3 regions of the Streptomyces sp. SAS_272 genome follow, and region 3 is predicted to be linked to each of the others. Evidence: riboswitches for the same ligand, from Rfam matches in the RefSeq annotation. Region 3 holds a riboswitch; each other region holds the start of a gene.

Region 1 (9,486 bases), on a different contig from region 3:
TGTCGAAGTGCGTGTAGTAGAGGTCGATGTGGTCGGTGCCGAGGCGGCGCAGGGAGGCGTCGGCGGCGGCCTTGATGTTGTCGGCGGACAGACCGGGGAAGTCGGGGTGCTGGCTGACCTTGGTGGCGATCACGACGTCGTCGCGGTTGCCGCGGGCCTTCAGCCACTTGCCGATGACGGTCTCGGACTCACCGCCGCTGTTGCCCTCGACCCACGCGGAGTAGGAGTCGGCGGTGTCGACGAAGTTGCCGCCCGCGGCCGTGTAGGCGTCGAGGACGGCGAAGGAGGCCGCCTCGTCCGCGGTCCAGCCGAAGACGTTGCCGCCGAGGGCGAGCGGGAAGACCTTGAGGTCGGAGGAGCCGATGGTGCGTAGGGAAGTCATGCTTCGTCTCAACGGACGCGGCAGGCACGCCATTCCTCGCGTGACACGAAGAACAGATGAACAAGCGGCAGCCCTGACGTCGGGGGTGGCCGTCAGGGCTGCCGTTGCTCGATGGTCCTCAGAGCTCCTCGAGAGACGACTCAGGCCTCCTCGAGGCACGGCTCAGGGGTTGAGGCCCTTGCTGCGCAGCCAGGCCGCCGGGTCGATGCCCTCGGCGTTGCCGTTCGCGTGGACCTCGAGGTGCAGGTGCGCCCCGGTGACGTTCCCGGTGGCGCCCACGCGGCCGATCACGTCACCGGTGGCGACCTTCTGGCCGACGCTGACGCTGATCGACGACTGGTGGCAGAACCAGAGTTCGGTGCCGTCGTCCAGGGTCAGGATGGTGCGGTAGCCGTAGGCGCCGGCCCAGCCCGCCTCGGTGACGGTGCCGCTGTGGACGGCCTTGATGAGCGTGCCGGTGGGCGCGGCGAAGTCGAGTCCGGTGTGGTAGCCGGAGGACCACAGGGAGCCGGCCTGGCCGAACGTCGAGGTGATGGTGTACGAGGAGGTCGGCAGCGTGTACTGCTTGGCCAGCTCGGCCAGGCGCGCGGCCTCGACCTTGGCGGCGGCCTCCTCGGCGGCCTTCTTCTTCGCGGCGGCGGCCTTGGCCTCCGCCTCCTTCTCGGCCTTGACGACGGCGTCGGCCTTCGCCTTGGCGGCCGCGGCGGCGGCCTTGACCTCGACCTGGGTCTTCTGCGACTCGGCCTGGGCCATGATGCGGCTGCGCAGGGCCTCGCCGGCGTCGGCGACGCTCTGGTCGGCGTCGGCGTCGGCGTCGGCGTCGGCATCGACGGCGGCCTCGGAGCCGAAGCTCGCCAGAGCGGACGCGGCTTCCGGGGCGGGCTTGTCGTCGGAGATCAGCGAGCCCACGCCCGGCAGGTCCGGCATGGAGATGGAGACCGGGGCCTTGCCGGTGTTGGCGCTGGCCATCCCGCCCGCGCTCACGGCGGCTATGACGCCGACGCCGAGGACGGTGGAGCTGCGGGCGAATCCGCCGCCGCGCTGCTTGGCGACGCGGTGCTTGCCGCGTACCGGGCGAATGGACTCCGCGGTGGGGTTCCACTCCTCCCAGGGGCCCTCGTCGGTGCGGTAGCCGCCGTAGCCGAAGGTGTCGGTGGGGGACTGGACCGGCGCGTACGGGGCCTCGGGGGCCGGCGGGTTGGACGCCACGCGGGCGCACTCCTTTCCTTCCGTCGCCTACCGGGTTAGCTGACGGGTTCGGAGTCGGAAGGTCTCCTACGCGCGTATACCGGCCGTGGACTCTGCGAGTTCACGGAGGCTTCCGCGTGATTCACCCCAAGGTGGTGGTTCCCCGGTTCCCTTGCGGGATTCGGCGCGTGCGCACGGAGCCGACTCTGGTGTCGGCTGGGACGGCCGCGCTGCGTTATCGAACGTTAATAGACCCGGGGGTGCGTTTCCAAGCCGTTCTGCTTGATCAACAACATTTCTGGCCTGGACTTTCTGGCCAGCAGCGGTGAAAAACGGGCGAGTTGACCCTCGTTCAGGATGCCCCACCCGTCACACGCGTAGACACGGCGACTCGGGGCCGGCGCACAGGGCGGCCGCGCGCGCACGCAGCGTCACAAAAGCGCGAGGACGCGAGGGAAGTGAGGAAGCGGGGGCGAGGACGCGCCACGGGGCGAACGCACCGAGGGCCGGAACCCTTTCGGATTCCGGCCCTCGGCCTTCAGTAGCGGGGACAGGATTTGAACCTGCGACCTCTGGGTTATGAGCCCAGCGAGCTACCGAGCTGCTCCACCCCGCGTCGTTGTGACTCCAGTGTACGTCATCCGGGGGACGCCCAGAACCAGGCTTTGTCGCGCCCCCGCCGCGACTCCCGCCCGGGCTCCCGGCCCGGGCTCCCGCCGCGGCCTCACACCAGGTGCCGGTTCGGGGCCTTCGCCCGCTCCTCGTACTCCGGCAGCACGAGGACGTCGACGCCCGCGGCGGCCAGCAGGCCGGTCCCGTCCGCCGCCGTCACGAAGGTGTCCGGCTCGCGCCACGCCGTGACCACCCTGCGCACGCCGGCGTCCAGGATGAGGCGGGCGCACGGGGCGGGGCGGGAGGAGCGGCGGGCGCAGGGCTCGAGGCTGCTGTAGACGGTGGCGGCGGCCAGCCGGGGGTCGGCTGGGCCGAGCTTCGCGAGCGCCGCCTCCTCGGCGTGCACGACCGGGTCGCCGCCCTCGCGGGAGTGCCCGCGGGCCAGCTCCGTCCCGTCGGCGGCCACGATCACCGCGCCGACGCTGAACGCCGTGTCCGAGGGCGGGCACTGGGCGGCCAGCTCGCAGGCGAGGGCCAGCCAGTGCCGGTCGGCAGCGGCGGCGAGCGGTCCGGCGCCCGGGGCGGTGGGCTCGTAGCGGTGCAGGACGACGTCCTCGATGCGCCGTGTCTCCACCAGCCGCAGCCGTCCGCCCTGGTAGGCGCCCGGCCCGAAGAGGCGGGGCGCGTCCGGGTCGCCCACGAACAGCGGGGCGAGGACGAGCTGGAGTTCGTCGGCGAGGCCCTGCTGGAGCAGCTGGGTGTGGACGGTTCCGCCGCCCTCGACCATGAGACGCCGGACGCCGAGCTCGTCGTGGAGGTGGGTGAGAAGGCGGCGCCAGTCCAGTTCGGGGCCGAGCGGGACGACGTGTGCGGCGATGCCGAGCGCGCGGGCCCGTTCGGCGCCCTTCTCGGTCGTGTACACGACCTTCTCGCCGCCCGTGTGCCAGAAGTTCGCCGCCGGGTCGAGGTCGCCGGAGCCGCTGACGGTGACCTTGAGCGGGTAGGCCGGCCGGCCGACGGCGACCCGGGCGGCGCGGCGCTCGGGGGAGTTCACCAGGAGCCGGGGGTTGTCGGCGCGGATGGTGCCGGCGCCGATGAGGATGGCGTCCACGGAAGCCCGTACCGCGTCGACGCGGTCGAAGTCGGCGGGGCTGGAGAGCAGCAGGCGTTCGGGCGTGGTGTCGTCCAGGAAGCCGTCGAGGGAGACGGCGGCGGACAGCAGGACGTACGGGTACGGCATCGACGTGCTCCCGGGCTCGGTCCGACGGCGGTCTTGGTGCGGGACGTCTTGGTTCAAGTTTGAAACAACCTACACTGGGTGCATGACGACTCGCTGGCTCACCCCCGAGGAGCAGCGCGCCTGGCGCGCCTACGTTGCCGGCTACCTCCTGCTGGAGGACGCGATCGACCGGCAGCTCCAGCAGGAGGCCGGCATGCCCCACCTGTACTACTCCATCCTCGCCAACCTCTCGGAGATCCCGGAGCGACGACTGCGGATGACCGAGCTCGCGGAGCAGCTGAAGATCACCCGTAGCAGGCTGACCTATGCGGTGTCCCGGCTGGAGAAGGACGGGCTGGTGCGGCGCGAGGACTGCCGCTGGGACAAGCGCGGCACCGTCGCGGTCCTGACGGACGAGGGCATGGCGATCCTGCAGAACCTCGCACCCGGCCATGTCGAGACGGTCCGCGCCGGCCTGTTCGACCGGCTCACCCCCGAGCAGGTGGGCCAGCTCGAGGAGATCTTCACGCAGGTCGTCCGGGGTTTCCAGGAGGACGCGGGCGGCGAGGCCGGACCCGAGGAGCTCCCGTGGCGGCGGCGTTCGTCGCCCTGCTCCGGAACGCCGGGGACCCCGGGGGCCTCCGGGGTCTCGTGAGCCGCACCACAAACCAGTTGCTTCAAATTTAAAGCATGGGGTAGGGTCTCGTTTCGTCGGAGTTGCTTCAAATCTGAAGCAACACCCGGCCCAGTGTCACCCTGTCAACGCCCTCCGGACCCGGGAGCCCCTCATGCCCGACACCCCCGCCGCCACCCAGCGCGCCCGCGTCCGGGTACCGCTCCGCTTCCACGACGGCTACTCCGTCGACGCCGAACTGGTCACCTTCCACGGCCTCGTCGACGGCCAGGAGCACGTCGCCGTCGTCCTCGGCGAGCCGGCCCCGGGCTCGGTCCCGCTGGTCCGGCTGCACTCCGAGTGCCTGACCGGCGACGCCTTCGGCTCCGCCCGCTGCGACTGCGGCCCCCAGCTGCGCGAGGCGGTCGAGCGGATAGCGGCGACGGGCGGCGCCCTGCTCTACCTCCGCCAGGAGGGCCGCGGCATCGGCCTCTACAACAAGCTCGACGCGTACGCCCTCCAGGACCAGGGCCTCGACACCTACGAGGCGAACGCCGCGCTCGGCCTGCCCGAGGACGACCGTGACTACACGTCGGCCGCCCAGATGCTGCGCGCCCTCGGCATCACGAGTCTGGACCTGCTGTCCAACAACCCCGACAAGGCAGAGCAGTTGCGCGATCTGGGCATCGACGTCCACGACCGCGTGCCGACCGGCGTCTTCACCACCCCGCACAACGTCCGCTACCTGCGCGCGAAGGTCCTGCAGACCCAGCACACGCTGCCGCTGGCCTCCCTCACCGGCCTCAGCGCGGTCTGACGCCTTCGGCCTCCGGTACGGGCAGGCGCATGCCCCGGGACTCCGCGACGCGCAGGGCGTCTCTCAGGCACTCGGCGAGCCGGAGACCGGCGTAACGCACCTCGGTGTACGGCGACGCGGGGTCGTCCAGCAGCGGGCGGGCGAGGCCGAGCACATCCTCGGCCGTGGCGAGCTGCTGGGCCTCCAGCTCGTCGGCGAGACGGGAGAGGCGGCTGCCCTGGTCGTCGGTCACCAGGTAGCAGGGTTTCCCTTCGGGGGACGGCCAGGGCAGCAGCCGGGGGGACGAGGAGAAGGCCGGCTTCGTCACGCGGCCGCCTCCTGCGCGCCGATCAGGTGCCCGTCCAGGTCGATCCCGAAGTCTGCGGCCAGGACGAGGGCGAGGCGACGACGCTGCCGGAGCGCGGCTTCCCGGTCGTGCGCGGCGAGATAGGGGCGCACGAGCACGGAGTCGGCGCCGTCGAGAGAGCCGACGAGACCGTACGGGGAACGGTGCAGGGGGAGGCGCGGAGCCACGGGGGCGGGGTCATGCCGTACGGCGGTGAAGTGCAGGCAGAGCCTGGCCCGCTGACGATGCGTGCGACGCCGTTTCCCGGTGCCGGGCGCGAGAAGAAGACGCATCCATTCGAGGGTGCGACGGATAAGGTCGTGCATGTCGACGCTCCTTTGCGGCGTTGGCCACGCCCCGGGAGGTCTAGCCACCTCGCCGGGGTCTTTCCGTTTTCGAAGCTACACCGGTCTATAGCCCTCTACATACAAGTAGAGAGGGATCCACACGATCGTGCACATCATTACCGCTCTACGTTGGACAAATGAGCGATACAGAAGAGTCGGACGCCACCCTGGACCCGATGAGCGCGCGGCCTCTCTACGTGCAGCTGGCCGACGTCATCGCCAAGAAGATCGCCGCTGGGGAGCTGGCTCCGGACAGACCGATCCCCTCGGAGAACCACCTCGCCGACGAGTACGGCGTGGCGCGGCTCACTGCACGGAGGGCCGCACAGGAACTCCGCGAGCGCGGACTGATCGTCACGGTGCGCGGCAAGGGATCCTTCGTCGTCGAACAGCCGCCCGGCGACGCACCCCAGGAGAGCGACCCGGACGCCTGACGAACGAAGCGGCGCCCGGGCCTGCCCCCGCGCACTCAGTCGGCCGTCACTGAAGTCGAGCCCGGAGAAGACGGGCCGTCCGGTCTGCCTGGTCGGCCGTCACCCACTCCGCCTCGGGCCGCCGGAGCAGCTCGAAGACGCCGGGCCCACGATGCTCCGGCGGCAGATCCGTCATGCGCGGAACGATGTGGAAGTGCACGTGCGCGAAGCCCTCGGCTTCGGCGAATTGGACGACGTAGGTCTTGGCGCAACCCGTCAGGCTGCGGAGCGCCCGGGAGAGCTTGACCTGCCACGTCCCCAGGGTGGACGCCTCGGCGTCGGTGAGGTCGTGGACTGCGGCGACGTGGCGTCGGGGAAGCAGCACCAGCCAGCCGGGGACCGCCGTGTTGAAGGAGTGGGCCACCCGCCAGTGCTGGTCGTGCACGACGCACTCGCGTGGCGGAAGGTCGTCGAACTGCTCTTCCTTGCTGCAGGTGAAGCAGTCGGGAGTCGTCATGAACCGAGATCGTAGAACAGCGGCGCCCGGGTCGGCCGAAGCCGATCCGGGCGCCGCTCGGCAGGTCAGAGGGGGTGACCCCTCCCCCGCACCGGTAGGCCCTGTGGGACTCGAACCCACAACCAATGGATTAAAAGTCCACTGCTCTGCCAATTGAGCTAAGGGCCCCGGTGATGTTGCCTCCCCGAGCATAGCGGGACGCGGCCGGGTCTCCGATCGGGTATCGGGGACACGGCCGCGTCGAAGGACGGGAACCGACCGGGATCGGTCACGGGTTGGGCGGTTTGCCGGGTGTGCTCGCCCGTGCCGCCTCTCTGGCGAGGGTCTTCTCGTGCTCGGGGTTGAGGAACCAGTCGCGCGCCGAGAGCTGCCACCACCCGCCCGCGAAGCCCAGGACCGCGAGGACGGCGATCGGGGCGTAGTTGAACGTCTCCCAGGTGACCGGGGAGAGCTGGGGCAGCATGAACAGGACGGTGATGACGGCCACCCACGCGACCGCCACCACGCCGATCGCCTTCGACCAGCGGCCCAGGTGCCACGGCCCCCGCGCGAAGGCGTCGCCCTTGCGGATGCGCAGCAGCGTCGGGATGACGTACGCGATGTAGAGGCCGATGACGGCGATGGAGGTCACGGCCGCGTACGCGGTCACGTTGATCAGGTAGGGCAGGCCCAGCACCAGCGCGCCGCCGGCCGCCAGCCAGACCGCCGCGACGGGCGTGCGGGTGCGCGGGCTGACCGTGTGCCAGATGTGCGAGAAGGGCAGCGCCCCGTCGCGCGAGAAGGCGTAGATCATGCGGCTGTTGGCGGTCACCGACGCCATCCCGCAGAACAGCTGGGCGCCGATGACGACGAGCAGCAGCAGCTTGCCGGCGGTCGCGCCGAGCGCGTCCAGCAGGATCTGGGCGGGCGGCGCGCCGGTCGGCGAGGCGAGGGCGGCGTCGTAGGACTGGATGGCGTAAGTGAAGCCGAGCAGCAGGACGAAGCCGGCGATCCACGAGGTCCAGATGGACTGCACGATGCCCTTGGGTCCGGCCGTCGACGCGTCGTGCGTCTCCTCCGTCATGTGGGCGGAGGCGTCGTAGCCGGTGAAGGTGTACTGGGCCATCAGCAGGCCGAGCAGGACGACGTACACCCCGCTGCCCCAGCCCGTGTTGTTGACGAACTCGCCGAACACGAAGGACGTCGACTGGTGCTTGTCGGGGACGAAGGCCAGCGCGCCCACGATGACGCCCACGCCGAGCACGTGCCACCACACGCTCACGCTGTTGAGGAGGGCGACGATGCGGACCCCGAAGGTGTTCAGCAGGCCGTGCAGCAGCAGGATGCCGGCGAAGAGCAGGACCGTCCGGCCGGGCGTCACCTCGAAGTCGAACTGGAGGTTCAGGTACGCGCCGAGGAAGGACGCGGCCCCGAAGTCGATGCCGGCGGTCACCGCGACCTGCCCGAGCACGTTGAACCAGCCCGTGAACCAGGCCCAGGCCGCGGCCGAGCGCGGGGGCGCCAGCCGGTGCGCCCAGAAGTACAGGCCGGCCGACGTCGGGTACGCCGAGCAGATCTCGGCCATCGACAGGCCCACGAACAGCGTCATGAGGCCGACGACCACCCAGCCCCAGGTGATCACCGCCGGGCCGCCGGTGTTCATGCCGAACAGGTACAGCGTCAGGCAGCCCGACAGGACCGAGATGATCGTGAAGGAGACCGCGTAATTGGAGAACGCCGACATGCGGCGGGCGAGAACCTGGGTGTAGCCGAGCTGGGCAAGCCGCTCTTCGTCCGAGAGGTTCCCGGGAGAGCTGCCGCCCACTGCGCCGTCATCTGTCATGCCCCCAGCAATTCCCACGCCGGGGGCGTGACACACGTCACGACTTGGCCAGAAAATGCCCTTGCAGACCTGCCGTGCCGGCGCCGATCTTCACGCGGGTGGTGCAGGAGCCCCGGCCGTCGCCGGGAATCCGGTACAGCCCGCCGGCCGTGTCCCGCGCGACCAGGTGGCGTGGTGGGTGCAGGCGGCCGAACCTCGCTCTCGCGACATGCGAAAACGCCGTGGCCCCCACCGGTCGGTCGGTGGGGGCCACGGCGTTCACGCGGGTGCGCCGGCGTCAGCGGGTGCGTCAGCCGTTGCGCTTCCAGCGGGGCTTGTCGTCGCGACGGCCGGCGCCGGGCGCGGTGCCGCGGTGGTCGTCACGACGGCCGTACGGACGCTCGTGGCCACCGGAGCGGAAGCCCGGACGGTCGCCCTGACGGTCCCGGTTGAACGGACGGTCGCTGCCACGGTGGGTGGAGGGGCGCTCGTCACGACGGTCACGGTTGAAGCCGCCGGACTGACGGTCGTCGCGGCCGAAGCCACCGGAGGGGCGCTCGTCACGACGGTCACGGTTGAAGCCGCCCGAGGGACGGTCGTCACGGCGGAAGCCACCGGAGGGGCGCTCGTCACGACGGTCGTCACGGCGGAAACCGCCCGAGGGACGGTCGTCACGGCGCTCGAAGGAACGGCCGCCACGGTCGTCACGGTTGAAGCCGCCACGGTCGCCGCGGTTGTTGTCACGGTCACGGTCGCGGTTGAAGCCACCGCGGTCGTCACGACGCTCGAAGGAACGGCCGCCGCGGTCGTCGCGACGGTCGTCACGGCGCTCGAAGGAACGGCCGCCACGGTCGTCACGGTTGAAGCCACCGCGGTCGCCGCGGTTGAAACCGCCACGGTCGTGGTCGCGACGCTCGAAGGAACGGCCGCCACGGTCGTCGCGACGGTCGTCACGGCGCTCGTAGTTGCCCCGCTCGTCACGGCGCTGCCGCGGCTCGTACGCGGGACGCTCCGCGGGCTGCTCGGCGACCGCGGCCACCGCGGCCTCGGCCGGCGCCTCCACCACGGCGTCCTGCTCGACGACCGCCTCGGCGGCCGCGACGACGGCCGCCTCCGGGTCCTCGCCACGCTCACGCGCCACGCGGGCCACCAGACGGTCGGCCTCCTCGCGCAGCTCGGCAGCCCGGCGCTGCGCACGCTCCAGCTCCCTGGTGAGCTCGGAGACCTCACGCTCGGCCTGCTGCGCCGCGTT
Region 2 (9,486 bases), on a different contig from region 3:
TGCTGGCCGAGAAGCTGCTCGCGCACAGCCCCCACCTGGACCGGGCGTTCTTCGGCAACAGCGGCACCGAAGCGGTGGAGACGGCGCTGAAGTTCGCCCGCTACGCCACCGGCCGGCCCAGGATCCTGTACTGCGACCACGCCTTCCACGGCCTCACCACGGGCTCGCTGTCGGTGAACGGCGAGTCGGGCTTCCGGGACGGCTTCTCCCCGCTGCTGCCCGACACGGCGGTGCCTCTCGGCGATCTCGACGCGCTGGCCCGCGAGGTGAAGAAGGGCGACGTCGCCGCCCTGATCGTCGAGCCGATCCAGGGCAAGGGCGTGCACGAGGCGCCGCCGGGCTACCTGCGCGCCGCACAGGAGCTGCTGCACCGCCACAAGGCGCTGCTCATCGCGGACGAGGTGCAGACGGGCCTCGGGCGGACCGGCGACTTCTACGCCTACCAGCACGAGGAGGGGGTCGAGCCGGACCTCGTGTGCGTGGCCAAGGCGCTGTCCGGGGGCTATGTGCCGGTCGGGGCCACCCTCGGCAAGGACTGGATCTTCAAGAAGGTCTACTCCTCGATGGACCGGGTGCTGGTGCACTCGGCGAGCTTCGGCTCCAACGCGCAGGCCATGGCGGCCGGGCTCGCCGTGCTGTCCGTCATGGAGAACGAGCAGATCGTGGCCAACGCCCGGGCCACCGGCGACCTGCTCCGAGCCCGGCTGGCGGCACTCGTCGACGAGTACGAGCTGCTGGCCGACGTCCGCGGCCGGGGTCTGATGATCGGCATCGAGTTCGGAAAGCCCAGATCGCTGAAGCTGCGCGGTCGCTGGACGATGCTCCAGGCGGCGCGCAAGGGACTCTTCGCGCAGATGGTGGTCGTGCCGCTGCTGCAACGCCACCGGATCCTCACCCAGGTCTCCGGCGACCATCTGGAGGTGATCAAGCTGATCCCGCCGTTGATCGTGGGGGAGCGGGAGGTGGACCGGTTCGTCGACGCCTTCACCGCGGTGATGGACGACGCGCACAGCGGGGGCGGACTGATGTGGGACTTCAGCAAGACCCTGGTCAAGCAGGCGGTCGCCAACCGCTGACGCCGCACGGGCTGCCGGATCACCGGGCGTTTTGCCTCTGAGGCAAGAAATTTGCCGCAGAGGCAAAATCGGCGTCCAATGGCGGCATGAGCCCAACCGAGTCCGAGCGCCCGGCGGAACAGGCCGAGGCGCTCTCCGTCGTCGCCCCCCGGCTGCGCGACCTGCGCCGCCGGGCAACCCTCACCCTCGAGACCGCCGCCCGGGCGGCCGGGCTGTCGCCCGCCCATCTCTCCCGGCTGGAGACCGGGCAGCGCCAGCCCTCGCTGCCGATGCTGCTCGCCCTCGCCCGCGTCTACGGTACGACGGTCTCGGATGTGCTCGGCGAGACGGCCGCCGACCGGGACGCCGTGGTGCGCGCCGCCGCCATGGAGCCGACCCGGGCGGGCGGCTGGACGTACTGGCAGACCGGCGCCTCCGGGCGGGCGATGCAGGCCCTGCGGGTCCACGTCCCGTACGGGGCGCAGGGCGACATCGTGCGGGTGCACCCCGGCGAGGAATGGCTGCATGTGCTGCGCGGCAGGCTGCGGCTGCGCCTCGCGGACGCCACGGACCTGCTCGGGCCCGGCGACAGCGCGCACTTCGACTCGCTCACCCCGCACCGGATCGCCGCGCAGGACGCCGACGGGGTCGAGCTCCTGTTCGTCCACACCTTGCTGCAGAGCCCCACGGCCACGCTGTGCCTGGGCCCGAACCCGTCGGAGACCGGAGTGACGTCATGAGCGACATCGAGGAGAAGTTCCCCCGTACCCTCTGGATCCGGCTGATCATCTACATCGCCGTCGGACACCTCTTCGCGGGATTCCTCTGGCTGCTGTTCGAGGTGGGCGCCAAGCAGTAGGGCGGCCGTCAGTCCAGGAGGCGTTCGCGCAGCCGGGCGCGGGTCTCGGGGGCCAGGCCGAGGCCCTGTTCCAGGTACGCGTCGACGCCGCCCCAGGTCTGCTCCACGGTCTCGAAGGCCGCCTCGAGGTACTCCGCGCGGGCGTCGAAGAGCGGGCCGAGCAGCTCCATGACCTCGGGGGAGTAGGCCGCGGCGGAGGTGGCGCTGCGGCGCACCTTGTAGCGGCGGTGCTTGGCGTTGGACTCCAGGTAGTCGCCGAGGATCGCCTCGCGCTCCACGCCCACGGCGAGCAGCGTCACCGCGACGGACAGGCCCGCCCGGTCCTTGCCCGCCGCGCAGTGCATCAGCGCCGGCACGCTGTCCTCGGCGAGCGCGTGCAGCACCCGCGAGTGCTCCGCCGTGCGCTCCGTGACGATCCTGCGGTAGGAGGCGATCATCCGGCCGGCCGCCTTGCCGTCGCCGAGGATGCCGCGCAGCTGGTCGATCTCGCCGTCCCGCACCATCTTCCAGAACTCGGCGCCGTCCGCCGGGTCCGACAGAGGCAGGTTCACGTTGCGCACGCCCGGCAGCTCGACGTCCGGGCCCTCCAGCCTCTGGTCCGCGGCGTTGCGGAAGTCGAAGACGGTGTGCAGGCCCAGGCCGGCGAGGAACGCCGCGTCCTCGTCGGTCGCGTGCGCGAGGTGGCCGCTGCGGTACAGCACGCCGTGGCGCACGCGCCGGCCGTCGACGGTCGGCAGACCCCCCACGTCCCGGAAGTTGCGCACACCGGCCAGCTCGGGCTCGGTCGACGGGATCTGCTGCGTCACGGGGGCTCCCTCCCAGTCGGTCCGCGTCGGCGCGGCTCGTGGTGGCCGACAGGACCTCCTCGACCATACGACACGGGCCCTCGGGGCAAGACGTCGTCCTCGGACCGGCCGGTCGACCCGTCCGCCCAGGTGGGGCCATCGTCGGCCGGAAGTTGCCCGAGGGGCCGACCGCGTTCGATGATGTTGACGCTTGATCGCACCTGTTCGAATCAGTGGGAGTTTTTGATGCCCGAGATCGCCGACGCCGGCCGCACCTGGGTCCTTTCCGGGCCCACGGGCAGTTATGCACTCCACCTCACCGAGGCCGACGAGCTGGTCCACCTGCACTGGGGCCCGCGCATCTCGCTCGCCGACGCCGAGGCCCTGGCCGCCCTTCCCTGGTCGGAGCGCGGGGCGTCCTTCGAGTCCCCGCTCGACGGCCGCGAGGAGTATCCGGTCGAGGGCGGCCCGCGCTTCGTCCGGCCCGCCCTGTCGGTGCGCACCGACGAACGCCGCGGCACCGAGTGGACCTTCGAGACGCACGAGCGGGACGGCGACGAACTGCGACTGCGCTTCCGGGACGCCGGGCTCGCGATCACCCTGCACTACCGGATGCGCGGCGACGTCGTGGAGCGGTGGACGACCCTGCGCAACGAGGGCGAGCAGCCGCTGGAACTGCTCCGCGCGGACTCGGCCACCTGGACCCTGCCCGAGCGGGACGACTGGCGGCTGTCGCAGCTGCACGGCCGCTGGGCCGCCGAGTCGCGGCTCGCGCGCACCCCGCTCGGCCACGGCGAGACGGTCATCGGCAGCCGGCGCGGACACACCGGGCACCAGCACCTGCCCTGGGTCGCCCTGGACACCGACGCCACCGAGGAGCGCGGCGAGGTCTACGGCTGTGCCCTCGGCTGGTCGGGCTCCTGGCGGATCGCCGTCGCCCAGCTCCCCGACGCGCGCGTGCAGATCACCGGCGGAGCCGGGTACGACGACTCGGGCCTGCTGCGCCTCGCTGCCGGCGAGTCCTTCACCACGCCGGTCTTCGCCGGCCTGTGGAGCGACGCCGGCTTCGGCGGGGCGAGCCGCGCCTGGCACGCCTACCAGCGGGCCCACGTCGTCCCGGACGCCGGGCAGGACCGGCCGGTGCTGTTCAACTCCTGGGAGGCCACCTACTTCGACATCTCCGAGGAGCAGCAGGCGACCCTCGCCAGGCGCGCCGCGTCGATCGGCGTCGAGCTCTTCGTGGTGGACGACGGCTGGTTCGGGGCCCGCACCGGCGACCACGCCGGGCTCGGCGACTGGCAGCCCAACCCGGACCGCTTCCCGAACGGGCTGAAGCCCCTCGCCGACTACGTGCGCGCCCTCGGCATGCAGTTCGGCATCTGGGTCGAGCCCGAGATGGTCAACCCGGACAGCGACCTCTACCGTGCGCACCCGGACTGGGTGCAGTTCCAACCAGGACGAAAGCGGACGGAGTTCCGCAATCAGCTCATGCTGAACCTCGCGCGCGAGGACGTCCAGGAGTACCTCTGGGAACAGCTCGACGGACTCCTGTCCAGCGCGCCGATCGACTACGTCAAGTGGGACTTCAACCGCTGCTTCACCGACGCCGGCTGGCCGGACGACCCCTATCCGCAACGCCTGTGGGTCGACCACGTACGGGCCCTGTACAACCTGCTGGACCGGCTGCGGGCGGCCCACCCGGGCGTCGCCTTCGAGTCCTGCTCGGGCGGCGGCGGGCGCGTCGACCTGGGGATCATGAGCCGCACCGACCAGGTGTGGACGTCCGACAACACGGACCCGCTGGACCGGCTCGACATCCAGCACGGCTTCAGTCAGATCCACCCCGCCCGGGTCATGGCCGCGTGGGTCACCGACAGCCCCAACACGCAGCTCAACGGGCGGGTCAGCTCGCTGCGCTTCCGGTTCGTCAGCGCCATGGCGGGGGTGCTCGGCGTCGGCGGCGACCTCGCCGAGTGGAGCGAGGAGGAGCTCGCCGAGGCGCGCCGCTGGGTGGGCCTCTACAAGGACGTCCGGCATGTCGTGCAGCAGGGCGACCTGTATCGGCTGCGTCCCCCGACGGGCGGCCTGAGCGCCGTCCAGTACGTGCTCGGGGACGAGACCGTCGTCCTCGCCTGGCTCCAGGCGCAGCGGTTCGGCGAGCCCGTTCCGGCGCTGCGGCTGCGCGGGCTCGACCCCACGGCATCGTATGAATGCCGTGAATCAGGAGAAATCCACCGAGGTGCGGTGCTTCTGCATCACGGGATGCGTACCGGATTGCGGGGCGACCTCGATGCGACGGTTATCCGGCTGCGTCGCATCTGAGGTTTCTGTCCGAATTGGATTCTTCGTTCCAACTCGCTCTGTCATGAAGAAAGCTGGAGAAGCGTCACGTGAGCAGCGTCATATCCGTGACCGTACGTCGCCCGTCATGTTCACGTAATTCGTGTGGTTTTCCGGGGTGCTTGACCGGATAGGGCCGTTCTGATTCACGGAGCGTGACCGGTAATTGTCGTGGCGGATCAAGAGAAATGCCATGTCAGTGCAACCTCTGCTTGTCCCTGTGCGTCCTGGTCGCTTACGTTCCACACCAATCCGGACGGACGCCTAATCCTGCCGCCGCCCGGAATCCGCACACTCACCCGTGCACGGCAGGAGCGGGGGACCCACAGGCACTACCGCCTGTTCCGGTCCCGGAACAGGCTCGGGGTAAAGCCGCGTCCCGACGTGGCCGGACATCTCCAGTCCGCACCCGACAGCTCACCTCGCAGGCGCCGGAGAGGAATTCGTCATGCCCGCGAAGGGTAAGCATCGCCGTCCCAAGGCCCAGCGTTTCACCCGTTCCATAGCCGCCGCCGGAACCGGCGGGGCCGCGCTCGCGCTTCCGCTCATGGCGGCTTCCGGCGCCCATGCGGCCACGGGGGAGTCGGCGTCCCAGGCCGTCTCCCAGGCCGTCGCGCAGACGGTTTCCCAGAAGGCCGTGCAGGCCGCTCCGGTGACCCGGAAGACCGCCGCCGCCACGACCTACACCGTGCGGTCCGGCGACTATCTCTCGAAGATCGCGACCGAACAGCACGTCAGCGGCGGCTGGAAGAGGCTGTACCAGGACAACCGCGAGGCCGTCGGCGCCGACCCCTCGCTGATCCACCCCGGCCTCGAGCTGTCGATCGGCAAGAGGGCCGCGGCCGGCACCGCCAAGTCGTCCGGTTCGACCTCTTCCTCGTCCTCGGCGGACTCTTCGCCGAAGTCCTCGAAGTCCTCGAAGTCCTCGCAGGCGTCCAAGTCCTCGTCCTCCGCGGCCTCCGCGAAGACGACCACCCAGGCCGCCGAGAGCAACGCGGGCGGCTTCACCCTGCCGGTGTCCGGCGCCACCGTAGGCACGCCGTACCACCAGTCGGGCAGCATGTGGTCGAGCGGCTACCACACCGGCGTCGACTTCGTCGTCCCGACCGGCACCCCGCTCAAGGCCGTCGCCGCGGGCACCGTCGTCTCCGCGGGCTGGGGCGGCGCCTACGGCAACCAGGTCGTCATCAAGCTGAACGACGGCTACTACGCCCAGTACGCCCACCTGTCCCAGCTCTCCGTCTCGGCCGGCCAGACCGTCGGCGCGGGCCAGCAGGTCGGGCTCTCCGGCGCCACGGGCAACGTGACCGGACCGCACCTGCACTTCGAGATCCGCACCACGCCGGACTACGGCTCGGACGTCGATCCGCTCGCCTACCTCCGCTCCCACGGCGTCTCGGTCGGCTGACCCCTCCGACGACCCCGCGCCTGACACGCAGCCGAAGGCCGGCCCCGATCGCACGATCCGGGGCCGGCCTTCGGCGCGTCCGCTGTGGGTGCGCCGCGGACCCCGCGGACCCCGCGGACTCCGAGGACCTCCGCCGACTGCGCTCATTCATGATCGTTCGATTGCGGTCGTGTGGCGTGTCCGGTCGCACCGTCGACAGGCGACGCCGATGCGGACACAGTGGTCAGGTCAGACGGCAAGCGCTTTCGGCGGCGGCCTCGGACCCGGTGGGACGCCGGCCAGGCGTCGGCCCGGGTTCCGCCGCTCGCGGAAGGCCGCCCCGCCGCCCCGGTCCGACCGAAGGAGCCGCATCCCGTGACGACGACGCGCAGAGCATTCGGCGCACTCGCCGCCTCCGCCGCCCTGACCGCCCTCGCCCCCGCGACGACGGCGAGTGCCGCGCCGCGCCGCAGGCTCCTCGCCCACGACGACTTCCGCCGCGGGCTCGGCCGGTGGGCCGTCGAGCGGGAACAGGGCGGAACGGTCACCGCCTCCTGCGGGAGCCTCGAGATCGACGTGCCGGCCGGCGCCACCGTCTGGTTCAGGCGGCGGCTCGACGGGCCGTACGTCCTCGAGTACGTCGCCACGCCCATCTCCGCGGGCGGGCCCAACGACCGCGTCTCCGACCTCAACAACTTCTGGAACGCCGTCGACGTCCGCTCCCCGGACGACCTCTTCGCCACCCCGCGCGGCGGCGCCCTCGCCGAGTACGACCGCCTCAAGACGTACTACGTCGGCTACGGCGCCAACGGCAACACCACGACCAGGATGCGCCGTTACGTGGGCGAGCCGGGAGTGCGCCCGCTGCTGTACGACTACACCGAGCCGCTGCTCGTCGCGAACCGGCCGCACCACGTGCGGATCGTCTCCGACGGCTCGGTCGTGCGCTGGTGGAACAACGGGCGGCTGGTCTTCGACCACACCGACCCGGAGCCGTACACGAGCGGCCACTTCGCCTTCCGTACCACCTGGAGCCACTTCCGCATCAACGACTTCCGCGTGTGGTCCCTTATTCCCTGATTGGCAAACTCTTTAGGAGTGGCTTTTCTCACCGACCGTCAACCCCTGCCTACGGTCGCGTAGGTCACATTGGAAGGTGAATCATGATCTGCCGTGGCAGACGATTCGAAGAGTGACAACAGATCAGTGATCGGGTCGTACGTGGCGGTGGGGGACAGCTTCACCGAAGGCGTCGGCGACCCCGGCCCCGACGGGGCGTTCGTCGGCTGGGCCGACCGGTTCGCGGTACTTCTCGCGGACCTGCGGCCCGAAGGCGACTTCGCCTACGCCAACCTCGCGGTCCGCGGAAAGCTGCTCGACCAGATCATGGAGGACCAGCTCGCCCGGGCGGTGGAACTCGCCCCGGACCTGGTCTCCTTCTGCGCGGGCGGTAACGACATCCTCCGTCCCGGCACCGACCCGGACGAGGTCGCCGAGCGTTTCGAGCGCGCGATCTCGGCCCTGACCGCCGTAGCCGGCACGGTCATGGTGACCACCGGCTTCGACACCCGTGGCGTCCCCGTGCTCAAGCACCTGCGCGGCAAGATCGCCACCTTCAACGGGCACGTCCGCGCCGTCGCCGACCGGTACGGCTGTCCCGTGCTCGACCTGTGGTCCCTGAAGTCCGTGCAGGACCGCAGGGCCTGGGACGGCGACCGGCTCCATCTCTCCCCGGAGGGGCACACACGGGTGGCCCTGCGCGCCGGGCAGGTCCTCGGCCTCGACGTGCCGGCCGATCCGGAGCAGCCCTGGCCGCTCCTCCCGCCGCGCGGCGCCCTCGACGTACGGCGCGACGACGTGCACTGGGCCCGCGAGTACCTGGTGCCCTGGATCGGGCGCCGGCTGCGCGGGGAGTCCTCCGGCGACCATGTGATCGCCAAGGGCGCGCTCTCCCCCGACGACATCAGGATGCGCATCGCGGCCGTCGCGTAGCCGGTCCGGGATCACTCTTGGCACGCGGGGGAGCGGCCGGCCGTCGGCGTCGTACGGCGGGCCGCTCCACCAGTGAGGTGATCGCACGGGAGTGGCGTCGGGGCGGGGAACGGGGCCGGTGCTGGGATGACCGCACCCGCACCGTCCGCCCCGACGCTTTCGAGGACCGGTCCCGTATGCGCCTTTCCCGTACGTCCGTCGCCTCGGCGCTCGTCGCCCTGCTCGCCCTCGGCGGTCCGGCGCTCACCGCGCCCACGGCAGCGGCGCTGCCCGCCCGCCCCGCGGCCGCAGCCGACGCCGTGGGGGCCGGCGCCGTACCGGCCGGCGCCGCCACCGTGACCGTGACCGGCGAGGGCAGCGCGAGCGCGGAGCCCGACCTCGCGGTCGTCGGCGCGGGCGTCGAGGCCACCGCCAAGACCCCGCAGGCCGCGATGGACGCGCAGAGCAGCGCGGCCGCCGCGCTGCTCGCCGCGGTCCGCGCCGAGGGCGTCCCCGAGCGGGACATCCGCACCGAGAGCGTCTTTCTCCGTCCCGTCCACGACCACACGGGCGGCGCCTCCCGGCTGACGGGCTACCAGGCCGCCCAGTCCTTCACCGTCAAGGTGCGCCAGGTGTCGAGGACCGGCGCAGTCCTTCAGGCGGTCACGGACGCCGCGGGCGACGCGGCACGCATCGGCTTCGTGGTCTTCGACGTCTCCGACCCGGCCCCGCTGCAGGCCCGCGCACGGGAGGCCGCGCACGCCGACGCGCGGGCCAAGGCCGAGCAGTACGCCCGCCTCAGCGGCCGCGGCCTGGGCCGGCTGATCTCGCTCAGTGAGGACGCGTCCACGACGCCGCGCCCCGTCCCCTCGGCCGGGGACACGCCCGGCGCCGGCATGGCCGCGGTGCCCGCGGCACCCGGCGAGATCCGGGCGACGGCGACGGTGACGGCGGTCTACGCGCTGGACTGAGCACCGCCCAGGCCGCACGGCCCCTCCGCGAAGTCGGCGGTCCTGGCCGCCTTCGCGGTCCGGGGTCCAGCCCGACCCGAGCGGCCGGTGAGCGGTCAGCGTGGACCTCGGCGCGGAC
Region 3 (9,486 bases):
TCGCCCGCACGGTCGTCGCGGGTGAAGATGATGCCCTGCAGGCCGCGCGCGGAGCGGTTGTGCTCTATCTGGAGAGCCAGCGTCGACTTCCCGCAGTCCATGGTTCCGGAGAAGAACACCAGCTCGGGCATGGGAAGTTGAACGCCTTTCGGTGAAGTGAGCGGGAGCAGGGATGGTGCTGGGGGCTGCTTCTGGGGCTGCTTCTGGGCTTCAGGAGCGTACTTCGAGCAGGGGGACCAGCTGCTCGGCAGGGGTCATGGAACCGTGGTTGCCGACCATCGACGACTCCTTGGGCTCCCGCTCGGAGGCGATGAGCAGGACGTCGTCCCGGGCGGCCGCGATCACGTCGCCGAGGCGGGCGTGCACCCGCTCGTCGATGCGCGGACCGAACCAGCCCGCGTCGATCGCCTCCTCCCGGGAGGCCACCCAGAACTGCTCGCCGAGCACCTCGCGCCAGCAGGTCAGGACGTCGTCCGCGGCGCCCGGCACGGCGTAGACATGGCGGGCTCGGCCCTCGCCGCCGAGCAGGGCGACACCGGCGCTCAGCTCCCAGTCCGCGTCGAAGTCGATCCGGTGCTCCTCGTCGAAGGGCACGTCGATCATGCCGTGGTCGGCGGTGACGTAGAGCGCGCTGCGCGGCGGGAGCTGCTCGGCCAGACGCTGGACCAGCCGGTCGACGTACATGAGCTGACCGCGCCAGGTGTCGGAGGCGACGCCGTAGCGGTGCCCGGCGCCGTCCAGTTCTGCGTAGTAGGTGTAGACGAGGGAGCGGTCGCCGGCGGCGAGCTGCTCGGCGGCGCAGTCCATGCGCTCCTCGCCGGTGAGCCGCCCATGAAACGTTCCGCCGCTGAGCGCGACCTTGGTCAGCGGGGTGTTCTGGAACGCGGGGGACGACACCTGGGCGGCGTGCACGCCCGCCTTGTGGGCGAGCTGGAAGATGGTGGGATAGGGCTGCCAGACGCCCGGCGTGCTCCACGGCTGCCAGCGGAGCTGGTTCATCAGCTCGCCGGTGGCGGGGTTGCGCACGGTGTAGCCGGGCAGGCCGTGCGCGCCCGGCGGGAGGCCGGTGCCGACGGAGGCGAGGGAGGTCGCGGTCGTCGCCGGGTAGCCGGCGGTGAGCGGGCGTCCGGTGCCGCCGCGCGAGCTGCCGAGGAGCGCGTGCAGGTAGGGCGCTTCGTCGGGGTGGGCCTTGATCTGCTCCCAGCCGAGGCCGTCGATCAGGAAGACGCAGTTGCGGTCGGCCGCGGTCAGCTCGGGGATCGCCGCGGTCGTGCCGGGCACGCCCAGGCCCGCCGCCAGCGTGGGCAGCAGGTCGGCGAGGGAGCCGGAGCCGTATGCGGGGACGGGCGCGGAGGCGACGGCGAGCGGTTCGGGGAAGTCCCAGGAGGCCTGCTGCGTCATCAGCGGGTGACGTCCGCTGTCGCCTCGGAGAGCGCCTGCGCGAAGGCGAGCGCCTGGCGCACCGTCTCCGGGCCGTCCCCCGCCTCGCTGACGCGCAGGCTGAGGTCGTCCGCCGTCGAGTTGCCGGTGTAGCCGTGGTCGGCGTCGCAGTTGGGGTCGCCGCAGGCGGCCGGCTCGAGGTCGATGCGGGAGACGGCGCCCCAGCCGATGGTCAGCACCACCTCGCGCGGCAGGGTGCCCGGCGAGTAGGACTCCGGGTTGGCGACCACGCGGCTGACGACGACCGACGAGATCCGGCCGAGCTTCACGGACTCCGTGGACGTCGTGGCGTACGGCGTCGGGGAGGTGGTGTCGGCGGCCTGCTCGTCGGTGTGGCTGACGATGAAGCGGTTGCCGGTGAGCACCAGCACGGTCACATGCCGGCGCACCTCGTTCTGGTCGAACGTGGTCTCCTGGTGAACCAGGTACGACCGGATCGGATCGCCGCCGACGGCGGCCTCCACCGCCTCGGCCACGAGGGCCGGGTAGTAGCCGCTGCGCTCGATCGCCGCGCGCAGCCCCTGGGTCGTCGTACTGGTCTTGGCCATGGGGTCCATCCTACGGGGACCCACTGACTGCGAGGTGCCTCTCGCGATCGCTCCGGGGCGGCCGGGGGCAGGCGCGGGAAACGCTTCCTCAGCGGTGGGGCCGGCGCACCCACGGGGCGAACCGCCGCCCGGGGTGCGCGTCCTCGCGCGCGTTCCCGAGCACGTGCTCGCGGACGATCTCGAGCCGTTCCGCGGCCCCGAAGCAGGCCGCGGGATCGGAGCAGGCCGCGGTGCCGGGTGCAGGGCCCCGGGATCGGGGCAGGCCCCGCGGGATCCGGACCGCCCGCGTCCACCTCGAACGCGGCCACGGCCTGGGGGCGTTCGCCCACTCCACGGTCCGGGCTCGCGAGTTCGCCGGGCGTCGGGTCCCGGAGCACGCGGACGTGGAAGGCCCCCGGGGAGGCCACGGAAGACGGGACCGGTGAAGACGAGTTCCAGCTCGTGGTGACACGGGAGGTCGGCCCCGGCCGCCGTCCGGGACTCGCCGGGGCCCAGACCCGCACGTCCCGGTCCCGCCAGGACCCCCCGGGCAGGCCGATCGCGGGGTGCCGGACGGAGGCGGGCGCCCGCCTCCGGCGCCCGCGCCCTGTCTCCGCCCTCCCCGGCTCCCGGACCGGCCGTGCGCCGGCCTCAGTACACCGGCAGGGTCCGGGGGCCGAGGTCGTCGCGCGCGGGCGGGGGTGCGAGACGCACGGAGGCGCCGAGGACGCTCAGACCGTGCGGGGCGACGACCACCGGTTCCAGGGTGACCGCCACGACCTCGGGGTGGTCGTCCACGAGTCGCGAGACGCGCAGCAGCAGCTCTTCCAGGGCGCGGGTGTCGACGGGCGTCGAGCCTCGCCAGCCGAAGAGGAGCGGGGCGGTCCGGATCGAACGGATCAGCGACGTCGCGTCGCGGTCGGTGACCGGAACCAGTCGGTGCGCCGTGTCTCCGAGGAGCTGCGAGGCGGCTCCGGCGAGCCCGAAGGACAGCACGGCCCCCGCCGCCGGGTCGATGACCGCCCGGACGACGGTGTCGACCCCGCGCGGCGCCATCGCCTGGACGACCGGCCGGAGCTCCTGCGGCTTCCCGAAGAGCTCGGTCAACTCGGCGTAGGCCCTGCGCAGTTGCTCTTCGTCGGCCAGGTCGAGACGGACGCCGCCCAGGTCGGCTCGGTGCCGCAGGTGCGGGGCGGTGGCCTTGAGGGCGACGGGGTAGCCGAGAGCGGCGGCGGCCCGCGCGGCCTCGTCGGGGGAGGGCGCGGGGATCGCCCGGCGGATGCGGACGCCGTAACGGCCGAGCAGCTCGCCGGTCTCCTCGGCGCCCAGGGTGAGTCCCTGTCCGCGCGTGAGGAGCCCGTCGATCAGTGCGGCGGCACCCCGCTCGTCGATGTCCTCGTACTCGGGCACCCGGCCCGGGTCCGCCGCCTCGCGCCGCCACTGGGCGTACTTCACGGCCTCGGCGAGGGCGCGGACGGCGCGTTCGGCGGCCGGGTAGGCGGGGATGAGGTGTGCGCCCTCCGGCGCCTCGACGACGGGGGCCTGCTGCGGCCCTGCGTCCTGTGCCGCGGCACGCACGCGTGGGGTCGCCTCCGCGCGCGGTGCGGTGCTCGCGGCGGCGGACAGCGCCGCCGCGAGGCCGCCGAGCTCCACGTGCACCACGAGCACCGGTTTTGCCGGAGCCGCGGCCGCCGCCGAGCGCAGGGCCTGTGCGAGTTCCGCGTCGCCGGGCGAGGTCTCCCCGATCGCCGGGATGGCAGTCACGACCACCGCGTCGCACGTCTCGTCGGCCAGCGCGCGCGCCAGCGCGGCGTGGAAGTCCTCCGCCGCGGCCTCGGTGGTCAGGTCCAGCGGGGGCAGGGGCCGCAGCCCCTCGGAGAGGCAGGCGTCGTACGTGAGCAGTCCGAGAGACTCGGAGTTGCCGAGGATCGCGACGCGCGGCCCCGTCGGCAGCGGCTGACGGGCGAGGAGCAGGCCCGCGTCGACCAGCTCGGTGATGGTGTCCACGCGGATCACGCCGGCCTGCCGCAGCAGCGCCGACACCGTCGCGTGCGGCAGGCGTGTGGCCCGTACGGCGTGCCCCTGCGGGGCGGAACCGGCGCCCTGGACGACGACCAGGGGCTTCGCGGCCGCGGTGCGCCGGGCGAGGCGGGTGAACTTGCGCGGGTTGCCGATGGATTCCAGGTACATGAGGGCGACGTCGGTGTCGGGGTCGTCGTACCAGTACTGGAGGACGTCGTTGCCGGACACGTCCGCACGGTTGCCCGAGGAGACGAAGGTCGACACGCCGGTGACGCCGGTGACGCCGCCGCCGCGCCGGTGCAGCCGGGAGAGCAGGGCGATGCCGATGGCGCCCGACTGGGCGAACAGGCCGATCCGGCCCGGCCTCGGCATCTCGGGGGCGAGGGAGGCGTTGAGCCGCACGTCGGGCGAGGTGTTGATGACCCCGAAGGCGTTGGGGCCGATGATCCGCATGCCGTACGCGCGCGCGTGGCGGACGAGTTCACGCTGCCGCTCGCGCCCGTCGGGACCGCTCTCGGCATAGCCGGCGGAGAGGACGACGAGCCCCTGCACACCGTGTTCGCCGCACTCGGCGACGGCCGCGGGCACCTGCTCGGCCCGGACGGCGACGACCGCGAGGTCCACGGGCTCGGCGATGTCCCGGATCGAACGGTGGGCGGGCACGCCGTCCAGTTCCTTCAGGTCCTCGGGAAAGGCCTGGTTCACGGCGTAGAGGCGGCCGGTGAACCCGGCCTCGCGGAGATTGCCGAGGACGCTCCGGCCGACCCCGCCCGGGGCGCGCCCGACGCCGACGACGGCGACCGAGCCGGGTGTCAGGAGCCGCCGCACGGAGTGCGCCTCGGCACGCTGTTCCCGCGCGCGCTGCACGGCGAGGGAGCGCTCGGTGGGCTCGAGGTCGAACTCCAGGCGGACGACGCCGTCCTCGAAGCTGCGTTTCTGGGTGTAGCCGGCGTCCGTGAACACCTTGATCATCTTGTTGTTGGCGGGGAGCACCTCGGCGGCGAAGCGGCGGATGCCGCGCTCGCGTGCGACGGCCGCGATGTGTTCGAGGAGGGCGGAGGCGACGCCGCGCCCCTGGTGGGCGTCCTGCACGAGGAAGGCCACCTCGGCCTCGTCGGCCGGCGCCGAGGCGGCCATGCCGTCGGCGCCGATGCGGTCGTACCGCACGGTGGCGATGAACTCGCCGCCGACCGTGGCCGCGAGTCCCACGCGGTCCACGAAGTCATGGTGCGTGAAGCGGTGGACGTCCTTCGCGGACAGGCGCGGGTAGGGCGCGAAGAAGCGGTAGTACTTCGACTCGTCCGAGACCTGCTCGTAGAAGCTGACCAGGCGCTCCGCGTCGTCGACGGTGATGGGACGGACGCGCGCGGTGCCGCCGTCGCGCAGCACCACGTCGGCCTCCCAGTGGGCGGGGTACTCGTGCCGGTCCGACGCGCTCTGCATGGGGCCCACACTACGGCTCGCTTCCGACGACAGCGCCAGGCAGTCTTGAGGACGCACGTCGGGTCGAGGCCGCGATCCGACGGCCACACGGTGACGGGACACCCGGGACCGTCCCTCACACGCTTCACGTGTGGAACACTGGTCTAGACAACCTGAGACACCGAAGGGCAGCATCACATGGCTGAGCGCCGCGTCAACGTCGGCTGGGCCGAGGGCCTCCACGCCCGCCCCGCTTCCATCTTCGTCCGGGCCGCCACGGCCGCAGGCATCCCCGTGACGATCGCCAAGGCCGACGGCAACCCCGTCAACGCGGCCTCCATGCTGGCCGTTCTCGGTCTGGGCGCCCAGGGTGGCGAGGAGATCGTCCTCGCCTCCGACGCCGAGGGCGCGGACGCCTCGCTCGACCGGCTGGCGAAGCTGGTCGCCGAAGGTCTCGAGGAACTCCCCGAGACCGTCTGAGCACCCCCGCATTACGCGGTGAAGGGCTCGTCCGAATTATCGGGCGAGCCCTTCGCATTTCCGGTTCACGGGCAGCAGAAGTAATCCCCCGCGAATTACTTCTTCTTTGTATACGGCTCCCGTGTTAATGCCGCAGACCGCCCATGTTTACGGGAGGTTGCGAAGTCCTCACACGCTCGGCGCGCTCCGGACCTCTCGAAAAGCGCAGCCGGTGCGCGAGCGTCGCGCGCTCGGTGTGCAGCGCCGTGACCGCCCGCGCGCGCTCCCCGTCGCCGCGCGTCACCGCGTCGACGATGGCGCCGTGCTCCGCCCAGGACTCCACGGGGTCGGCCGGCGCCTCCACCGCGTACATCCAGGCGATCTTATGCCGGAGCTGGGTGAGCATCGACGTGAGGGCGGGGCTCCCGGCGGCCTGGGCGAGCGTCTCGTGGAACCAGCTCCCCAGGGAGCGCAGGTCCTCGCTGTTGCCCCTCCTGGCCCGCTCCTGACCCAGCCGGACGAGCCCGCGCAGCACCTTCAGATGGGCGTCCGTGCGCCGCTGTGCGGCCCGGGCGGCGCCGAGCGGCTCCAGCAGCAGCCGCATCTCCAGCAGGTCCGCGGCCTCCTGCTCGGTGGGCTCCGCCACGCACGCGCCCGCGTGCCGCCGGGTGACGACGAACCCCTCGGCCTCCAGTGTGCGCAGCGCCTCACGGACGGGGACACGCGAGACGCCGTAGCGGCGGGCGAGGAGTTCCTCGGTGAGGCGGCTGCCGCGTTCGTAGACACCCGCGACGATGTCGTCCCGGATGGCCGTGCACACCGAGTGCGCCGGAATTCGCATGACGGACCTCCGCCTTAATCCCCGTGAAACGTCGACGGTTGACGTGTGTTCCGTGACTCTATTGCAATGAGCGGGAATTTCCGACGGGGAGCCGGAATCCAGGGATATTTTTTGGACAGCGGGGCCCCGAAAACGGCGAAAGCCCCGGCCGAGGGGCCGGGGCCGAACGATTCGTCGCCGATCGTCGTCAGACGTTGACGCCGTGGTTGCGGAGATAGGCGACCGGGTCGATGTCCGAGCCGTACTCGGGGCTCGTGCGGGCCTCGAAGTGCAGGTGCGCACCGGTGACGTTGCCGGTCGCGCCGGACAGCGCGATGCGCTGGCCCGGGGTGACCGTCTGGCCCACCGACACCTCGATGGACGACAGGTGGCCGTACTGCGTGTAGGTCCCGTCGTGCATCTTGATGACGATCTGGTTGCCGTAGGCGCCGCCCCAGCCGGCCTCGACCACGGTGCCGGAGCCGACCGCGTGCACGGTGGTGCCGCTGGCCGCGTGGAAGTCGATGCCGGTGTGGCTGCCGGAGGACCACAGCGAGCTGCTGGCCTGGTAGCCGGTGGAGACGTAGGAGCCGGTGATCGGCGACACGAAGGTGTTGAGGCGCTTGCGCTCGGCCTCACGGGCGGCACGCACGCGTGCCTCGCGCTCCTCCACGGCCTTCTTCGCGGCGGCCTGGCGGGCGGCCTCCTCGAAGGCGGCCTGCTTCTGCGCCGCGACCTGCTCGTCGACCTGGTCGGCGACCGACTCGGCGACGGACTCGCCCACCGTGACGACGGGGATCAGGCCGGTCTGCTCGGGGCTGGGCTCGGCCGCGAAGGCCGGGGTGGAGGCGACGGTGGCCATCACACCGGTGGTGGTGAGCGCCGCCACGCCGACCGCGCGAGCGGTGGAACGCTGCATCCGGCTGGGCCGGCGGTGCTTCCCGGTGGCGCAGGTGAACGCCATGAAGTCAGGGGTGTCCTTTCCTTCCCTCTCGCCTACCGGGTTAGCTGACGGGTTCGGAGCAGGAAGGTCTCCTACGGACCCCCTCGTGTACACGCGGGCGTCCGATTCACCCCAGGGACTTCACAAGTGGGTCCCCGGCTCCCCTGGCTCGCGCCGTACGGGGACTCGGCGATGACTGTCCGGTGCCGCGGCTGCGGCGCAGTGCCTGACGGACAGCCCGGATGAAGCTAAGCGGCAGGGGGACCGATCCTCAAACGGATCACGGATTTTGTAGCGCATCCCACAGGGCAGACAGGCAACGTCCGCCCCAATTCGGACATACAGAAGCCCTGGTGACGCTCGGTCGACCAGGGCCCCTGCGCGTGCGTGCCGTTACCCGCGGCGCCGACGGCTACTCGGCGGACACGACCTTCACCTCGCCGATGCCGAGGGCCTCGACCGGCGCCTTGATCTGGGCCGCGTCGCCCACGAGGACCGTCACGAGACGGTCCACCGGGAAGGCGTTCACGGCCGCCGCGGTGGCCTCCACCGTGCCGGTGGCGGCGAGCCGGCGGTACAGCGTCGCCTGGTAGTCGTCGGGCAGGTGCTGCTCCACCTGGTCGGCCAGCGTGCCCGCGACGGCTGCCGCGGTCTCGTACTTGAGCGGCGCCACCCCGACCAGGTTCTGCACGGCGACGTCGCGCTCGGCGTCGGTCAGCCCCTCGGCGGCGAGGGTGCGCAGCACCTGCCACAGGTCGTCCAGGGCGGGACCGGTGTTCGGGGTGTCCACGGAACCGCTGATGGCGAGCATCGCAGCGCCCGACCCGTCCGGCGCGGACCGGAGGACCTGCCCGAAGGCGCGAACGCCGTAGGTGTAGCCCTTCTCCTCACGCAGGACGCGGTCCAGGCGGGAGGTGAGGGTGCCGCCGAGGCAGTAGGTGCCGAGCACCTGGGCGGGCCACACGCTGTCGTGCCGGTCGGCGCCGATCCGGCCGATCAGCAACTGCGTCTGGACGGCCCCCGGGCGGTCCACGATGACGACGCGGCCGGTGTCGTCGGCGATCACCGGCGGCACGGGCCGGGGCTCGGCGGCAGAGCCCGTCCAGGCGCCCAGGGTGTCGCCCAGGAGGGCGTCCAGGTCGACGCCCGTGAGGTCGCCGACGACCACGGCGGTGGCCGTCGCCGGGCGGACGTGCCTCTCGTAGAAGGCGCGGACGGCCGCGGAGTCGATCTTCTCGACCGTCTCGGCGGTGCCCTGCCGCGGACGCGACATGCGGGCGGCGGCCGGGAACAGCTCCTTGGAGAGCTCCTTGGCGGCGCGCCGGGAGGGGTTGGCCAGCTCGTGCGGGATCTCGTCCAGGCGGTTGCGCACGAGGCGCTCGATCTCGCTGTCGGCGAACGCGGGCGCCCTGAGGGCGTCGGCGAGCAGACCGAGGCCCTTGGTCAGGCGCGAGGCCGGGACCTCGAGGCTGATGCGCAGGCCGGGGTGGTCGGCGTGCGCGTCCAGGGTGGCGCCGCAGCGCTCCAGTTCGGCGGCGAACTCCTCGGCGGAGTGCTTGTCGGTGCCCTCGGTGAAGGCGCGCGCCATGATCGTGGCGAGGCCGTCGAGACCGGCCGGTTCGGCGTCCAGCGGGGCGTCGAGCAGGATCTCGACGGCGACGACCTGCTGGCCGGGGCGGTGGCAGTGCAGCACCGTCAGGCCGTTGGCCAGGGCGGTGCGCTCGGGCGCCGGGAACGCCCACGGCTTGGCCTCGCCCGCCAGGGGCTGGGGGTGGAAGTCCATCGTGGCGAGCTCGGTCACCGGGCCGCCTCCTCGTTCTCGTCCTGGTCGGCGGGGGCTTCGGGGGCGGTGG

What was found. Region 3 has a riboswitch for cyclic di-AMP ahead of ACN6LD_RS25180 (M23 family metallopeptidase). Riboswitches for the same ligand answer to the same signal wherever they lie in the genome.
Region 1: it holds a riboswitch for cyclic di-AMP, as region 3 does, so the genes downstream of both, ACN6LD_RS13480 (M23 family metallopeptidase) here and ACN6LD_RS25180 (M23 family metallopeptidase) in region 3, are expected to answer to the same signal.
Region 2: it holds a riboswitch for cyclic di-AMP, as region 3 does, so the genes downstream of both, ACN6LD_RS36365 (M23 family metallopeptidase) here and ACN6LD_RS25180 (M23 family metallopeptidase) in region 3, are expected to answer to the same signal.

What each region holds. Positions count from the first base shown of each region.
Region 1 is NZ_JBMNDR010000018.1:23,337-32,822, forward strand. Features, by position in the region: gene ACN6LD_RS13475 (aldo/keto reductase) at 1-382, opposite strand, end outside; gene ACN6LD_RS13480 (M23 family metallopeptidase) at 545-1,591, opposite strand; cyclic di-AMP (ydaO/yuaA leader) riboswitch at 1,601-1,767, opposite strand; tRNA gene ACN6LD_RS13485 (tRNA-Met) at 2,113-2,186, opposite strand; gene ACN6LD_RS13490 (dihydrofolate reductase family protein) at 2,295-3,422, opposite strand; gene ACN6LD_RS13495 (MarR family winged helix-turn-helix transcriptional regulator) at 3,505-4,056, shown strand; gene ACN6LD_RS13500 (GTP cyclohydrolase II) at 4,190-4,831, shown strand; gene ACN6LD_RS13505 (hypothetical protein) at 4,818-5,138, opposite strand; gene ACN6LD_RS13510 (hypothetical protein) at 5,135-5,482, opposite strand; gene ACN6LD_RS13515 (GntR family transcriptional regulator) at 5,641-5,937, shown strand; gene ACN6LD_RS13520 (HIT family protein) at 5,984-6,433, opposite strand; tRNA gene ACN6LD_RS13525 (tRNA-Lys) at 6,529-6,601, opposite strand; gene ACN6LD_RS13530 (amino acid permease) at 6,702-8,255, opposite strand; gene ACN6LD_RS13535 (DEAD/DEAH box helicase) at 8,545-9,486, opposite strand, start outside.
Region 2 is NZ_JBMNDR010000100.1:2,486-11,971, forward strand. Features, by position in the region: gene ACN6LD_RS36340 (aspartate aminotransferase family protein) at 1-1,076, shown strand, start outside; gene ACN6LD_RS36345 (helix-turn-helix domain-containing protein) at 1,163-1,795, shown strand; gene ACN6LD_RS36350 (DUF6126 family protein) at 1,792-1,914, shown strand; gene ACN6LD_RS36355 (tyrosine-protein phosphatase) at 1,923-2,720, opposite strand; gene ACN6LD_RS36360 (alpha-galactosidase) at 2,946-5,021, shown strand; cyclic di-AMP (ydaO/yuaA leader) riboswitch at 5,326-5,483, shown strand; gene ACN6LD_RS36365 (M23 family metallopeptidase) at 5,488-6,447, shown strand; gene ACN6LD_RS36370 (DUF6250 domain-containing protein) at 6,802-7,506, shown strand; gene ACN6LD_RS36375 (SGNH/GDSL hydrolase family protein) at 7,633-8,418, shown strand; gene ACN6LD_RS36380 (SIMPL domain-containing protein) at 8,595-9,368, shown strand; partial or broken gene ACN6LD_RS36385 (beta-propeller fold lactonase family protein) at 9,394-9,486, shown strand, end outside.
Region 3 is NZ_JBMNDR010000048.1:23,230-32,715, reverse strand. Features, by position in the region: gene ACN6LD_RS25210 (thymidine kinase) at 1-131, opposite strand, end outside; gene ACN6LD_RS25205 (alkaline phosphatase family protein) at 211-1,401, opposite strand; gene ACN6LD_RS25200 (DUF5998 family protein) at 1,401-1,997, opposite strand; gene ACN6LD_RS25195 (bifunctional acetate--CoA ligase family protein/GNAT family N-acetyltransferase) at 2,619-5,432, opposite strand; gene ACN6LD_RS25190 (HPr family phosphocarrier protein) at 5,610-5,891, shown strand; gene ACN6LD_RS25185 (GntR family transcriptional regulator) at 6,016-6,711, opposite strand; gene ACN6LD_RS25180 (M23 family metallopeptidase) at 6,899-7,654, opposite strand; cyclic di-AMP (ydaO/yuaA leader) riboswitch at 7,669-7,835, opposite strand; gene ACN6LD_RS25175 (M16 family metallopeptidase) at 8,046-9,434, opposite strand; gene ACN6LD_RS25170 (M16 family metallopeptidase) at 9,431-9,486, opposite strand, start outside.